Immundisolibacter sp.: one gene and its partners. The protein of the gene in region 1 interacts with the protein of each later gene in a pairwise test. Links are inferred from orthologs where the notes say so. Each region holds a gene or a part of one and is shown in the gene's direction. Other genes may lie near its edges.

The links. The genes of interacting proteins can lie anywhere in the genome.
Region 2: the proteins of H5U26_RS02195 (region 1) and ftsA interact in binary tests that used the Escherichia coli proteins (3 or more experiments, as listed by UniProt). The link is inferred for Immundisolibacter sp. from one-to-one orthologs.
Region 3: the proteins of H5U26_RS02195 (region 1) and H5U26_RS10385 interact in binary tests that used the Escherichia coli proteins (3 or more experiments, as listed by UniProt). The link is inferred for Immundisolibacter sp. from one-to-one orthologs.

The regions. Positions count from the first base shown.
Region 1 is NZ_JACIZD010000001.1:452,964-458,549, forward strand. What follows is about bases 2,578-5,366. They hold H5U26_RS02195 (rod shape-determining protein), read left to right. Parts: upstream 2,578-3,344; coding sequence 3,345-4,388; downstream 4,389-5,366. Other genes in these bases: gatA (Asp-tRNA(Asn)/Glu-tRNA(Gln) amidotransferase subunit GatA), read right to left, coding at 2,578-2,918; gatC (Asp-tRNA(Asn)/Glu-tRNA(Gln) amidotransferase subunit GatC), read right to left, coding at 2,951-3,238; mreC (rod shape-determining protein MreC), read left to right, coding at 4,434-5,312; mreD (rod shape-determining protein MreD), read left to right, coding at 5,339-5,366. Outside these bases: Asp-tRNA(Asn)/Glu-tRNA(Gln) amidotransferase subunit GatB, read right to left, coding at 28-1,464; more of gatA, read right to left, coding at 1,461-2,577; more of mreD, read left to right, coding at 5,367-5,586. UniProt on the Escherichia coli protein: Forms membrane-associated dynamic filaments that are essential for cell shape determination. Acts by regulating cell wall synthesis and cell elongation, and thus cell shape.
Region 2 is NZ_JACIZD010000001.1:192,783-197,412, forward strand. Bases 1,585-4,584 are described here. They hold ftsA (cell division protein FtsA), read left to right. Parts: upstream 1,585-2,466; coding sequence 2,467-3,702; downstream 3,703-4,584. Other genes in these bases: H5U26_RS00915 (D-alanine--D-alanine ligase), read left to right, coding at 1,585-1,596; H5U26_RS00920 (cell division protein FtsQ/DivIB), read left to right, coding at 1,589-2,470; ftsZ (cell division protein FtsZ), read left to right, coding at 3,819-4,584. In the rest of the region: murB (UDP-N-acetylmuramate dehydrogenase), read left to right, coding at 1-625; more of H5U26_RS00915, read left to right, coding at 625-1,584; more of ftsZ, read left to right, coding at 4,585-4,630. UniProt on the Escherichia coli protein: Essential cell division protein that assists in the assembly of the Z ring. May serve as the principal membrane anchor for the Z ring.
Region 3 is NZ_JACIZD010000008.1:56,338-60,897, reverse strand. What follows is about bases 1,585-4,514. They hold H5U26_RS10385 (RodZ domain-containing protein), read left to right. Parts: upstream 1,585-2,534; coding sequence 2,535-3,494; downstream 3,495-4,514. Other genes in these bases: hisS (histidine--tRNA ligase), read left to right, coding at 3,503-4,514; pilW (type IV pilus biogenesis/stability protein PilW), read left to right, coding at 1,720-2,532; rlmN (23S rRNA (adenine(2503)-C(2))-methyltransferase RlmN), read left to right, coding at 1,585-1,714. Also shown: ndk (nucleoside-diphosphate kinase), read left to right, coding at 176-607; more of rlmN, read left to right, coding at 620-1,584; more of hisS, read left to right, coding at 4,515-4,560.

The DNA.
Region 1 (5,586 bases):
GGCGGGCCTCCCACAGGTCGCGGTCTGCTAAACGCCCACTTTTGATCGCAACAGCGCGTTCACCTGCGCCGGGTTTGCCTTGCCGCCGGTGGCCTTCATCACCTGCCCGACCAGGAAACCGAGCACCTTGTCCTTGCCGGCCCGAAGCTGCTCGACCTGCTCCGGATTGGCGGCCAGCACCTCCTCGACGGCCGCCTCGATGGCGCCGCTGTCGGTGATCTGCTTCAGCCCCCGCGCCTGGATGATGGCGTCGGCCTCGCCCTCGCCCTGCCACATGGCGGCGAACACGTCCTTGGCGATCTTGCCCGAAATGGTCTGGTCGGCGATGCGCCCGAGCAGTCCGCCCAGCGCGGCCGGGCCGATCGGGGAGGCGGTGATCGGCAGATCGTCGCGGTTCAGGGCGGCGGCGAGTTCGCCGTTGATCCAGTTGGCGGCGAGCTTCGGTTCCGCGCCGCTGGCCAGTGCGGCTTCGAAGTAGTCGGCCAGCTCGCGCTCGGTCGTCAGCAACCCGGCGTCGTAGTCGGACAGGCCGTACTGGGACACGAAGCGCGCCTGACGGGCCTGCGGCAGTTCCGGCAGTTGCGCGCGCAGTTGCTCCACCCAGGCCTCGGACACCTGGATCGGCAGCAAGTCCGGATCGGGGAAATAACGGTAGTCGTTGGCTTCTTCCTTGCTGCGCATGGCGCGCGTCTGGTTGCGCTCGGCGTCGTACAGGCGGGTTTCCTGCACCACCTGGCCGCCGCTTTCCAGCAGCTCGATCTGACGCTCGACCTCGACCTCGATGGCGCGCTCCACGAACCGGAACGAGTTGATGTTCTTGATCTCGGCCCGCGTGCCCAGTTTGCTGTCGCCGACCCGGCGCACCGACACGTTGGCGTCGCAGCGGAACGAGCCTTCCTGCATGTTGGCGTCGGAGATTTCCAGGTACCGCACCAGGGCGTGCAGTTTTTTCAAGTAAGCCACCGCCTCGGCGGCGCTGGACAGCTCCGGCTCGGAGACGATCTCCACCAGCGGCGTGCCGGCGCGGTTCAGGTCGATGCCGGTCAGGCCGTGGAAGTCCTCGTGCAGGGACTTGCCGGCGTCTTCCTCCAGGTGGGCGCGGGTGATGCCGATGCGCTTGACGGTGCCGTCCGGCAGCGTGATGTCGAGGTGGCCGCGGGCGACGATCGGCAGCTCGTACTGGCTGATCTGGTAGCCCTTGGGCAGGTCCGGGTAGAAATAATTCTTGCGCGCGAACACCGAGCGCGGCGCGATCTGCGCGCCGACGGCCAGGCCGAACTTGATGGCCATGGCCACCGACTCGCGATTGAGCACCGGCAGCACGCCGGGCAGCGCAAGGTCGATGGCGCAGGCCTGCGTGTTCGGCGGCGCGCCGAATGCCGTCGCGGCGCCCGAGAACAGTTTGCTGCGGGTGGCCAGCTGGCAGTGGACTTCCAGGCCGATGACGGTTTCCCAGGCGCTCATGCTTGGGCCTCCGGCGCGCGGCGCATGTGCCAGTCGGTCACCTGCTGGTAGCGGTGGGCGACGTTCAGCAACCGCGCCTCGTCGAAATCGCGGCCGATCAGCTGCAGCCCCACCGGCAGGCCCTGCACCAGCCCGCAGGGAACGGACAAGGCCGGCAGGCCAGCCAGATTCGCCGCGATGGTGTAGATGTCCGACAGGTACATGGCGACCGGGTCGTGCTGCTTCTCGCCCAGGCGAAAGGCCGGCTGCGGCGTGGTCGGCGCGGCGATCACGTCCACCTGCCCGAACGCGCTCAGAAAGTCTTCACGAATCAACCGCCGCACACGCTGGGCCTTCAGGTAATAGGCGTCGTAGTAGCCGGCCGACAGCACGTAGGTGCCAATCAGGATGCGCCGCTTGACCTCGGCACCGAAGCCCTCGCTGCGCGTGCGTTTGTACAGATCGGTCAGGTCGGCCGGATTTTGCGCCCGGTAGCCGTAGCGCACGCCGTCATAGCGGGCCAGGTTCGACGAGGCCTCGGCCGGCGCGACGACGTAATAGGCCGGCACCGACAGCGCCGTGTGCGGCAGCGCGATGTCCACCAGCTGGGCGCCCAGGCGCTCCAGTTCCGCCAGAGCCGCGCGCACGGCATCGCCGACGGCGGTATCCAGGCCGGCATTGAAATATTCCGCCGGCAGGCCGATGCGCAGGCCGCTCAAGGGCGCCTCCAGCGCGGCCGCGTAATCCGGCACCGGGCGGTCGATGCAGGTCGAGTCGCGCTCGTCGAAACCGGCCATGACCTGCAGCAGCAGCGCCAGGTCGGCCGCCGAGCGGGCCATCGGCCCGGCCTGGTCCAGCGACGAGGCAAACGCCACCATGCCGTAGCGCGACACCCGGCCGTAGGTGGGCTTCAGGCCGCAGATGCCGGTCAGGGCTGCCGGCTGGCGGATCGAACCGCCGGTATCCGTGCCCGTCGCCGCGCTGCATAGGCCGGCCGCCACCGCCGCCGCCGAACCGCCGCTGCTGCCGCCCGGCACGCGATCCAGATCCCAGGGGTTGCGCACCGGGCCGTAGAACGAGGTCTCGTTCGACGAGCCCATCGCGAACTCGTCCATGTTGGTCTTGCCCAGCATCACCGCGCCGGCGGCGGCCAGGCGCTGGACCACGGTGGCGTCGTAGGGCGCGATGAAGTTGTCCAGCATCCGCGACGCGCAGCTGGTGCGCACACCGTCGGTGCAGAAGATGTCCTTGTGGGCGATCGGGATGCCGGCCAGCGGACCGGCATCGCCGCCGGCCAGCGCCGCGTCGGCGGCCGCCGCAGCCGCGGTGGCCGCCTCGGCCGTGACGGTGATGAAGGCGTTCAGTGCAGCGTTTCGAGCGCCGATGCGGGCCAGGTAGGCGGCCGTCAGTTCGGTGGCCGAATAATCGCCCCGGCGCAGCGCGGCGGCCTGTTCGGTCAGGGTCTGGTCGAGCATGGGTCAGGCTTGCCGTGGGGTGTAAACTGCGCTCATTCGATGACCTTTGGCACCAGATACAGGCCGTCCTGCACCGCCGGTGCGATGGCCTGGAAGCGGCGCCGCTGGTCGGTTTCGGCGACGGTATCGGCGCGCAGGCGCTGGCTGGCGTCGATCGGATGGGCCAGGGGGGGCACCTGCGCGGTGTCGGCACCGTCCAGCTGGGTCACCAGTTCCAGAATGGTGCTCAGTTCGGCCGCATAGGTCGTCAGCTGCCCGGCCGACACCTCGATGCGGGCCAGATGCGCCACCTTGCGCACCTCGTCGCTGCTTATCGACACCCTGTTCCTCGCCGCTGGTTGTTAACGCCGGGCGCCGTTGCTAGATTGCGGCGCCACGGCAGTTTTGTTGCCGTTCCAATATCTTAGAGGCCGGTCGGACCCACTGATGTTCAAAAAACTGTTCGGGCTTTTTTCGAGTGATCTTGCCATCGACCTTGGCACCGCCAACACGCTGGTGTCGGTACGCGGGCGAGGCATCGTGCTGCAGGAGCCTTCCGTGGTGGCCATCCGCCACGGCGCCAGCACCAACGGCCGCAAGGTGATCCAGGCGGTGGGCATCGAGGCCAAGCGCATGCTCGGTCGCACGCCCGGCAACATCACCGCCATCCGGCCGCTCAAGGACGGCGTGATCGCGGATTTCTACGTCACCGAGAAGATGCTGCAGCACTTCATCCGCAAGGTGCACGAACGTGGTTTCTTCCGCCCCAGTCCACGCGTGGTGGTGGGCGTGCCCTGCGGCTCGACGCAGGTGGAAAGGCGCGCCATTCGTGAATCCGCGCTCGGCGCCGGGGCCCGCGAAGTATATCTGATCGAGGAACCCATGGCCGCCGCCATCGGCGCCGGGCTGCCGGTCAGCGAGGCCACCGGCTCGATGATCATCGACATCGGCGGCGGCACCACCGAGATTGCGGTCATCTCGCTCAACGGTCTGGTGTACTCGGAGTCGGTGCGCATCGGCGGCGACAAGTTCGACGACTCCATCATCAACTACGTGCGCCGCAACTACGGCACGCTGATCGGCGAGTCCACGGCCGAGACCATCAAGCATCAGATCGGTTCGGCCTATCCGGGCAACGAGGTGCTGGAAATCCAGGTCAACGGCCGCAACCTGGCCGAGGGCGTGCCGCGCAGCTTCACGCTCAACAGCAACGAGGTGCTCGAGGCGCTGCAGGACCCCCTGCACGGCATCATCGCCGGCCTGCGCAAGGCGCTCGAACAGATCCCGCCGGAACTTTCCGCCGACGTGGCCGAGCGCGGCATGGTGCTGACCGGCGGCGGCGCGCTGCTGCGCGGCATCGACAGGCTGTTCTCGGAGGAAACCGGCCTGCCGGTGGTGGTGGCCGACGAGCCGATGCTGTGCGTGGCCAAGGGCGGCGAGATGGCGCTCGATTTCATCGACCAGGTCACCGACATCTTCGACGAGGAGTGAGTTCCCGCGCGGCCGATCCGGTCGCGCGGTATCGCCGCATGTCCCATGCCTAGCCTGTTCCGGCGCCGCCCGTCGCTGGCGCTCCGCCTGCTGCTGGCAACGCTGGCGGCAGTGGTGCTGCTGTTTCTGGACCAGCGCGGTCCGCGCCTGGTGCCGCTGCGCAGCACCTTGCTGACCGTGCTGCACCCGGTGCAGCAGGCCATCGATCTGCCGTTTCGGGCCTGGGCCTGGGGCACCGACAACTTGCGCGAACGCGCCGTCCTGCGCGCGCAGACCGCTGCCCTGCGCGAGCAGAACCTGCGCCTGCATCTGCAGGTGCAGACGCTGGACGCCCTGCAGGCCGAAAACCGCCGCCTGCGTGCCTTGCTCGATTCGCTGGCGCACACGCAGCAGCCGCTGCGGGCGCTGATCGCCGGCACGGTCAAGGTCGGCCTGGACCCCTACATCGGGCAGATCCAGATCGACAAGGGCTCCCTGCAGGGCGTGTTCGTCGGCCAGCCGGTGCTCGATGCCGACGGCGTGGTCGGCCAGGTGCAGCACGTGGCGGCGCAGACCAGTCAGGTGCTGCTGATTACCGACAGCCGGCACGCCATACCGGTCAAGTGCGTCCGCAGCGGGGTACGCGCCATCGCCGTGGGCCGCGGGCCGATCGGTGCGCTCGACCTGCCCTACCTGCCCAACCACGTCGATATGGAAGTGGGCGACGCGCTGGTCACGTCCGGGCTGGACGATGTGTTCCCGCCGGACCTGCCGGTGGCCACGGTCAGCAGCGTGAACCGCATCGGCGAGGGCGAGTTCGCCGAGGTGCAGGCCACGCCGCGCGGTCGCGTGGACCGCATCCAGGAGGTATTGCTGGTATGGCCGGCGGCGCAGACTGCGCCCGCCGATCCCGGCGCCGCGACGGCCCCGGCGTCAGTCCCGTGAGCGCCGCGCCCGTCCCGCCCCGGAGCATGGCCATCGCCGCCAGCCTGCTGGCGGCAGGATTGCTGTTGTCGGCGCCGCTGCCGGCCTGGGCGGTGGCCTGGCAGCCGCCCTGGCTGACCCTGGTGCTGGCCTATTGGTGCCTGGCCCAGCCGGACCGGGTGGGGATAACCGCCGGCTTCACGCTGGGCCTGTTGCAGGACGCGCTCACCGGCGCGCCGCTGGGCCAGCATGCGCTGGCGCTGGCCGTGGTGGCGGCCGCCGTGTTGGCCGAACA
Region 2 (4,630 bases), 260 kb from region 1 along the record:
TGGCGGACTGCGGGCCGGCGCCGGCCTGCCCTGCGCCAGGCTTGCCCAGCATTGCGGGCGCGCGGGCCTGGCCGGCGGCGAGTTCCTGGCCGGCATTCCCGGCACGGTCGGCGGGGCGCTGGCCATGAATGCCGGCGCTCACGGCGGCGAGACCTGGCAGCGCGTCGCTGCCGTGCAGACCATCGACCGCGCCGGCACGCTGCACCGGCGCCTGCCGGACGCCTACCGCATCGCCTACCGCAGCGTCAGCGGCCCGCCGGGCGAGGGTTTCGTGGCGGCCGAATTCGCCTTCGAGGCCGCGCCCGTCGAACGCGTGCAGGCGGCCATCCACGCCCTGCTGCGCCGCCGCGCCGCGACCCAGCCCCTGCGACTGGCCAATGCCGGATCGGTATTCCGCAACCCGCCGGGCGATTTCGCCGCCCGGCTGATCGAGGCGGCGGGCCTGAAGGGCCTGACCTGCGGCCGGGCGCAGGTGTCCGAGCTGCACGCCAATTTCATCGTCAACCTTGGCGGCGCCCGCGCGGCCGACATCGAATCCCTGATCGACACCGTGCAGGCGCGGGTCGAGGCCGCCAGCGGCGTGCGTCTGGAGCCGGAAGTGCGGCGCGTCGGAGAGGCCAGCTGATGCGCGCGCCACAGAATTACGGACGGGTGGCGGTGCTCTACGGCGGCCGTTCGGCCGAGCGCGAGGTGTCGCTCAAGAGCGGCGCGGCGGCCCTGGCCGCACTGCGGCAGGCCGGCGTGGATGCGGTCGGTATCGACGCTGCCGCGCCGGATCTGCTGGCGCAGCTGACCGCTGGCGGATTTGCGCGCGCCTTCATCGCGCTGCACGGGCGCGGCGGCGAGGACGGCACCCTGCAGGGCGCGCTCGACTGGCTGGGCCTGCCCTACACCGGCTCCGGCGTGCTCGGCTCGGCACTGGCCATGGACAAGCAACGCGCCAAGCAGGTGTGGCAGGGCTGCGGCTTGCCGACTGCGCCGTATGCCCTGGCCGGACCGGACAGCGATTGGGACGCGCTGGCGGCGCGCCTGGGCTTGCCGCTGATGGTGAAGCCCTCCCGTGAGGGCTCGAGCATCGGCATGAGCAAGGTCGAGCGCGCCGCCGACCTGCCAGCGGCCGTGGCAGCGGCGATGGCCCACGATCCGCGGGTGCTGATCGAACGGTTCATCGGCGGCGGCGAGTACACCGTCGGCATCGTCGGCAACCGCGTGCTGCCGGCCATCAAGCTCGAAACGGATCGCGCCTTCTACGACTACGAAGCCAAGTACCTGCGCGACGACACCCGCTATCTGTGCCCGTGCGGGCTGCCGGTGGCGCAGGAACGCGCCCTGCAGCAGCTGGCGCTGGACGCGTTCGCGGCGCTGGACTGTTTCGGCTGGGGCCGGGTCGACCTGCTGCTGGACGACAGCGGCGCGCCGTACCTGATGGAGGCCAACACCGTGCCGGGCCTGACCGACCACTCGCTGGTGCCGATGGCGGCGCGCGCGGTGGGAATGGATTTCGGCCAGCTGATGCTGGCGATCCTGGACACCAGCCTGCACCAGCCGCAGGCCGCGCCGCGGCTGTTGGTGGCCGGGGAACAGGCCGATGTTTAGGGCACCGCCTCCGCCGCGCCCGCTGTACCAGTCCATCGGTGCGGCCTCGCTGCCGCGTCAGGGCGCCCGGCCGCAGCGGCGCGGCGCCCGCCTGCGCCCGCCAACGCTGCGCGAACAGGCGACGGTGTGGCTGGCAACCGCGCGCCAGATCGGGCACTGGGCGTGGCGGTTGGGTCTTGCCGCATTGCTGCTGGCGGCCATGGTCGGCGGCGCCCGGGGCCTGGCGTGGATCACCGACCCGGCGCGCTTTCCGCTGACCACGGTGGAGATCACCGGCGACCTGGATCACGTCGACCGGGCGGCGCTGCAAGGGCGTCTGCTGCCGGCCGCCGCGGGCGGCTTCTTCAGCGTGGACGTGGCGGCCGTGGCCGAGGCCGCGCGGCACGAGCCGTGGGTCAAGCGCGCCCTGGTGCGCCGCGTGTGGCCGGACAAACTGGTGGTGCAGATCGTCGGCCACCGGGCCATCGCCCGCTGGGGCGACGGCGGCCTGCTCAGCGACAGCGGCGAGGTGTTTGCGGTCGCCGGACCGCTGCCGGAGGCCTTGCCCCTGCTCAGCGGCCCCGCCGGTGCGCGGCCGCAGCGGGTGTTTGCCGACTACCAGCGCTTCAGCCGCCTGCTGGAGGGCCTGCCACCGGTGCGCGAGGTGCGTCAGGAGGCCCGTGGCGCCTGGCACATCGGGCTTGCCAACGGCATGACCATCACCGCCGGCCGCAAGGACGTGGCCGGCCGCCTGAAGCGCTTCGCGGCCGTCTACCGCAGCCGCCTGGCGGGCGTTGCGCCGCCGCTCGAAAGCGTGGACTTGCGCTACAGCGACGGCTTTGCGGTGCGCTTCAAACCGCCTTCCGAACCCGACCGCAAGGTCATGGATTTATGAGCAAGAAACAGGACAAGCGGCTGATTGCCGGCATGGACATCGGCACCTCCAAGATCGTCACCCTGGTCGGCGAGGTGACGCCCGAGGGCGAGCTTGAAATCATCGGCCTTGGCACGCACCCCTCGCGCGGGCTCAAGAAAGGCGTGGTGGTGAACATCGAATCGACGGTCGCTTCCATGCAGCGGGCGGTCGAGGAAGCCGAGCTGATGGCCGGCTGCCAGATTCATTCGGTCTATGCCGGCATCGCCGGCAGCCACATCCGCAGCATCAACTCGAACGGCATCGTTGCCATCCGCGACCGCGAAGTCACGCAGGCCGACGTCGACCGGGTGCTGGACGCCGCCAAGGCGGTGGCCATCCCGATGGACCAGCGCATCGTGCACGTGCTGCCGCAGGAGTTCGTGATCGACGAGCAGGAGGGCATCCGCCAGCCGGTGGGCATGTCCGGCGTGCGCCTGGAGGCGCGCGTGCACATCGTCACCGCCGCCGTCAGCGCCATGCAGAACATCGTCAAGTGCGTGCGCCGCTGCGGCCTGGAAGTGGACGAGCTGGTGCTCGAGCAGGTCGCCTCCAGCCATTCGGTGCTCACCGACGACGAGATGGAACTGGGCGTGTGCCTGGTCGACATCGGCGGCGGCACCACCGACATCGCGGTGTTCATCGGCGGCTCGATCGCACACACGGCGGTGATCCCGATCGCCGGCGATCAGGTCACCAACGACATCGCCGTGGCGCTGCGCACGCCGACCCAGTTCGCCGAGGAAATCAAGGTCAAGTACGCCTGCGCGCTGCGCCAGCTGGCCGGCGCCGACGACACCATCGAGGTGCCCAGCGTCGGCGACCGGGCGCCGCGGCGCCTGTCCCGGCAAACGCTGGCCGAGGTGGTCGAGCCGCGCTACGAGGAGCTGCTGCGCCTGGTGCAGGCCGAGCTGCGGCGCAGCGGCTTTCAGGATCTGATCGCCGCCGGCGTGGTGCTGACCGGCGGCAGTTCCAAGATGGAAGGCGTGGTCGACCTGGCAGAGGAAATCTTTCACACGCCGGTGCGGCTGGGTCTGCCGCACCGGGTCAGCGGGCTGGTGGACGTGGTGCGCAACCCGATCCACGCCACCGGCGTCGGACTGCTGCTGTACGCGCTCGAACAGCGCGCCACGCAGGAGCCGTCGCGGCGCAGCTTGAGCAGTTTCAACGGCATTTGGGCGAAGGTCAAAACCTGGTTTCAGGGGGGCGTATGACGATTCTGGGCGACAGAGGCAAGGGCAAAGGCAGGGGCGAGGCACGCGACACGATTCTTGGCCGGGGACCGGGCGGTTCTCGCGGTAAGCTACTGGACACCGGGGGCAGCACGAACATGTTTGAACTTATGGAACCAACCGAACAGAACGCCGTCATCAAGGTCATCGGCGTCGGTGGCGGCGGCGGCAACGCCATCGAACACATGCTGGCGCAGCAGATCGATGGCGTGGATTTCATCGTCGCCAACACCGACGCGCAGGTGCTGGGGCGCACGTCTGCACGGACCGTGCTGCAGCTGGGCACCGGCCTGACCAAGGGCCTTGGCGCCGGCGCCAACCCGGCTATCGGCGCGCAGGCGGCGATGGAAGACAAGGAACGCATCGCCGACGCGCTCGACGGCGCCGACATGGTGTTCATCACCGCCGGCATGGGTGGCGGCACCGGCACCGGCGCGGCGCCGATCATCGCGCAGATCGCGCGTGAGCTGGGCATCCTGACGGTGGCGGTGGTGACCAAACCGTTCGGCTTCGAGGGCCGCAAGCGCCTCGACATCGCCAACGAGGGCATCGCGGCGCTGGGCAAGCACGTCGACTCGCTGATCATCATCCCGAACGACAAGCTGATCACCGAACTGGACCGCAACTTCCGCCTGACCGAGGCCTTCAAGGCCGCCAATCAGGTGCTGCAGGGCGCCGTGCAGGGCATTGCCGAGCTGATCACCCGGCCGGGCCTGATCAACGTCGACTTCGCCGACGTGCGCACCGTGATGTCCGAGATGGGCATGGCCATGATGGGCTCGTCCAGCGCCAGCGGCGATGGCCGGGCGCGCATCGCCGCCGAAGCGGCCATCAGCAGTCCGCTGCTGGAGGACATCAACCTGTCCGGTGCGCGCGGCATCCTGGTCAACATCACCGCCGGCCTGGACAT
Region 3 (4,560 bases), on another replicon or contig:
GCGCGCTACCAGACTGCGCCATACCCCGAGATTTCGCCTGGCCCGCACCGTTGCGCGGGGCGCGAACTATACAGCGCGGCTCGGCGGAGGGTCAACGCGTCCGGGCGGGGCACCGACAAGCTGTTAGAATTCGCCGCCCTTGAAATCTCCCGTCTACCCCATCCTGAATCACACCATGGCCACTGAACGCACCCTGTCCATCATCAAGCCCGATGCCGTCGCCAAGAACGTCATTGGCGCCATCTATTCCCGTTTCGAGCAGGCCGGCCTGAAGATCATCGCCGCCCGCATGGAGCATCTGAGCCGCGAGCGTGCCGAGGGCTTCTACGCCGTGCATCGCGAGCGGCCGTTCTTCAAGGACCTGGTCGCCTTCATGACCACCGGCCCGGTAATGATCCAGGTGCTGGAGGGCGACAACGCGGTTGCCAGACACCGCGAGCTGATGGGTGCCACCGATCCGGCCAAGGCCGCGCCGGGCACCATTCGCGCCGACTTTGCCAGCAACATCGAAGAAAACGCCGTTCACGGTTCCGACAGCGTCGAGAATGCCGCGACCGAGATCGCCTATTTCTTCGAGCCCGGGCAAATCTGCCCGCGCACGCGCTAAGCCCCGGACGTCTTGGACGCGACCTGCACCAAACCCAACCTGCTGGACCTGGATCGCCCGGGTCTGGCCGGTTTGCTGACGCAGCTGGGCGAGAAGCCGTTTCGGGCCGATCAGCTGCTGCAGTGGCTGCATGCGCGTGGCTGCGACGATTTCGCGGCCATGACCAATTTGAGCAAGGCGCTGCGCGAACGGCTGGCGCAGGAAACCGAAATTCGGGTGCCTGAAGTCACTGCCGACCAGCAGGCGGCGGACGGCACCCGCAAATGGCTGCTGCGCCTGCCCGGCGGCAGTGCCATCGAGACGGTGTACATCCCCGAGACGCGCCGCGGCACGCTGTGCGTGTCCTCGCAGGTCGGCTGCCAGCTCAACTGCAGCTTCTGCCAGACCGCCCAGCAGGGCTTCAACCGCAACCTGAGCACGGGCGAGATCCTGGGCCAGATGTGGACCGCCAGCCGGCTGCTGCCGCCGCACCCGGTGCGTGAGAAGCCCATCACCAACGTCGTGTTCATGGGCATGGGCGAGCCGCTGCTGAACTTCGACAACGTGGTGGCCGCCATCCGCGTGCTGCTGGACGACCTGGCCTACGGTCTGTCCAAGCGGCGCGTTACGGTCAGCACCGCCGGCGTGGTGCCGATGATCGACCGCCTGCGCGAGGAATGCCCGGTGGCGCTGGCCGTGTCGCTGCATGCGCCGGACGACGCGCTGCGTGACGAACTGGTGCCGCTGAACCGGCGCTACCCGATCGCCGAACTGCTGGACGCCTGCCGCCGTTACGTGGCCGGGGACGATCGCCGCCGCGTCACCTTCGAGTACACGCTGCTGGCCGGCGTCAACGACCACCCGGCGCAGGCCAAGGCATTGGCCAAGCTGCTCGCGCGCGTGCCGGCCAAGGTCAACCTGATTCCGTACAACCCGGTCGCCGGCCTGCCCTACGAGACCTCGCCCCCGGAGGCGGTCGCGAAATTCCGCGACGAGGTGCTGCGTCACGGCCTGGTCGCCACGGTCCGTAAGACCCGCGGCGACGGCATCGACGGCGCCTGTGGTCAGCTTGCGGGCAAGGTGCTGCCGCGCCAGCGGCGCAGCACGCACGTGCCTGTGGTGGTCTGAGTCCGATGCCCAGGCAGGTCGCAGTCTCGATCGCCGCCCTGGTCCTGGCCGGTTGCGCCAGCACGCGCGATCCGGCGCTGCGGGACGCGTCCGGCGGTGAACTGGCGATCGACATGGACACCTGCAGCCGTGTTGCCAGCGATCCGGAGCGCAAGCTGAGCAAGAACGAGCGCCTGTCCGAGCTGCGCATGGCGCTGGGCGCAGGTTACCTGCAGGAGGGGGCGCTCGATGTGGCGCTGCGGGAGCTGGAGCAGAGCCTGCAGCTGAACCCGCGCAACGCCAGCGCGCATGCCGCCATGGCCTTGCTGCAGCTGCGGCTGGGCAAACCGCAGGTGGCCGAGGAGCATTACCAGCGCGCGCTGGCCTTGTCGCCCAGCGACCCCGAAATCCGCAACAACTACGGGGTATACCTGTGCGGTCAGGGCAAGGCGCGCGAAGCGGACGCGCAGTTTCGCTGCGCCATTGCGAACCCGCTTTACCAGACCCCGGCCCTGGCCTATACCAACGCCGCCGAGTGCGCGCTACGCCACGGCGACGGCGAACGTGCCCAGATCGACCTGGCGACCGCCGTGCAGCTGGACCCGGGCTTTGCAACGGCCAGCCTGATGCTGGCCGACCTTCAGTTCAAGAAAGGCGACGCCCGCACCGCCCGTGAGCATCTGGCCCGCTATGTCCGCAGCGCCGGTCAGACGCCGGCCGGGTTGGCGCTGGGGATCCAGGTGGAAACGGCTCTCGGCGACCTGGACCGGGCTGCCAGCTACCGCATGTTGCTCAAGAACCGTTTCCCCGATTCGCGCGAAGCGCAAGAGCTGCATTGACCGTGGACGTGGAGCATGACGCGGCGCCGGCGGCTGCCGCTTCGATCGGCGAGCAGCTGCGCCAGGCCCGCCTCGGGCGCGGTTGGTCGACGGCGGAAGCCGCCAACCGGCTGCGCCTGCGTGCGCCACTGATCGAGGCTCTGGAAGCCGGCGACTACGCGCCGTTTGGGGCAGCCACCTACGCCCGCGGGCAGCTGCGCAACTACGCGATCCTGCTGGGACTGGACGAGCAGGCCCTGTTGCGCGGTTTCCGGCCGGCGTCAGCCGATGGGCATACCACGCCCCTGCGCCGTGCTCCCGAACTGCACCCCGGGCGCCCCCGGCTGGTGCGCGTGGGTGGGCTGCTGGTCGTGCTGGCGTCCGCGGTGTTGGCAGCCATCTGGGCCGGTGCCGGACGCGAGCCGCCGGTAGCGGATGGTGAGCCCGCGCCCGTGCATGCCGATTCGAGTGTTGTGCCGGCCGAGCCGCCGCGGCTCGATGCCGTGCCGGAAAGCCCGCCGCCGGTGGAGGCGATTGCCGACTCTCCGAGCGCGAGTGCAGATCAGGTCGTCGCCACTGAGGCGACGCCGGCTGCGGCGGCCGAAGCGGCACCGTCGCCGTCGCCGGGAGCCGGCCAGCAGCTCGCCGCGCACGCTTCTGATGCTGCCGGCCAGGGCGAGGCTGAACTGCGCCTGCGCAGCCGGGCCGTCAGCTGGGTGGAAGTCACTGACCACGCCGGCCGGCGCCTCGTTTACGAACTGGTCAGCCCGGGTCCGGAACGCACCGTGCGCGGACAGCCGCCGCTGCGGGTGTTGCTCGGCAACGCGCCGGCGGTCGACGTTTTCTACAATGGCGAGCCGGTCACGTTGCCGGCCGACCAGCATGTGGTGCGCATGACGCTGGGCACCCGGCCGCCGCAGGCGGCTTCCGAATTCCCCGGCACATCGCCGTCCGGCGCTGTGCCGCCCGCCACGACTCCCTGATACCGATCATGGTTGCCAAGCTCCAGGCCGTACGCGGCATGAACGACCTGTTGCCCGCAGACAGCCCGCGCTGGCGCGGCGCCGAACAGCGCCTGCAGGCGGTGCTGGCCCGGTACGGCTACGAGGAAATCCGCCTGCCGCTGGTGGAGCCGACCGAGCTGTTCGCGCGCACCATCGGCGAGGTCACCGACATCGTCGAGAAGGAGATGTACACCTTCCTGGACCGCAACGGCGACAGCCTCACGCTGCGCCCGGAAGGCACCGCTGGCGTTGTACGCGCCGGCATCGAGCACGGTCTGTTCCAGGGTCAGCTGCTGCGGCTGTGGTATCAGGGGCCGATGTTCCGCCACGAGCGCCCGCAGCGCGGCCGCTACCGGCAGTTCCACCAGTTGGGTGCCGAGTGTTTCGGCAGCGCCGAGCCGGAGCTGGATGCCGAGCTGATCGGCATGACCGCGCAGTTCTGGCGCGAGCTTGGCCTGTCCGGGCTGCGGCTGGAGATCAACTCGCTCGGCTCGCGCGAGGCCCGCGCCGCCTACCGCGACCGGCTTCAGGCCTATTTTCGCGATCACCAGGCGGCGCTCGACGCCGACAGCCTGCGCCGCCTCGACACCAACCCGCTGCGCATCCTGGACAGCAAGAATCCGGACCTGACGGCGCTCATCGCCGCCGCGCCGAGCCTGCCGGAGCACCTGGACGTCGACTCGCGGGCGCATTTCGAGCGCCTGTGTGCCCTGTTGGATGCACTCGGCGTGGCCTATACGGTCAACCCGCGCCTGGTGCGCGGCCTGGATTACTACGGCCGCACGGTGTTCGAGTGGGTCACGGATGCGCTGGGCGCGCAGGGTACGGTCTGCGCCGGTGGCCGCTACGACACGCTGGTCGAACAGCTCGGCGGGCGCGCCACGCCGGCCATCGGCTTTGCGCTGGGTCTGGAGCGCCTGCTCGATCTGCTGGCCGCCAGCGGCATCGATCCGGCCACGCCCCGCGAGATCTGGTACCTGGTTTCCGCGCCGGGCGCCTGCCGGGCGCAAGCCATGCTGCTCGCCCAGCAGCTGCGCGCGGCAGC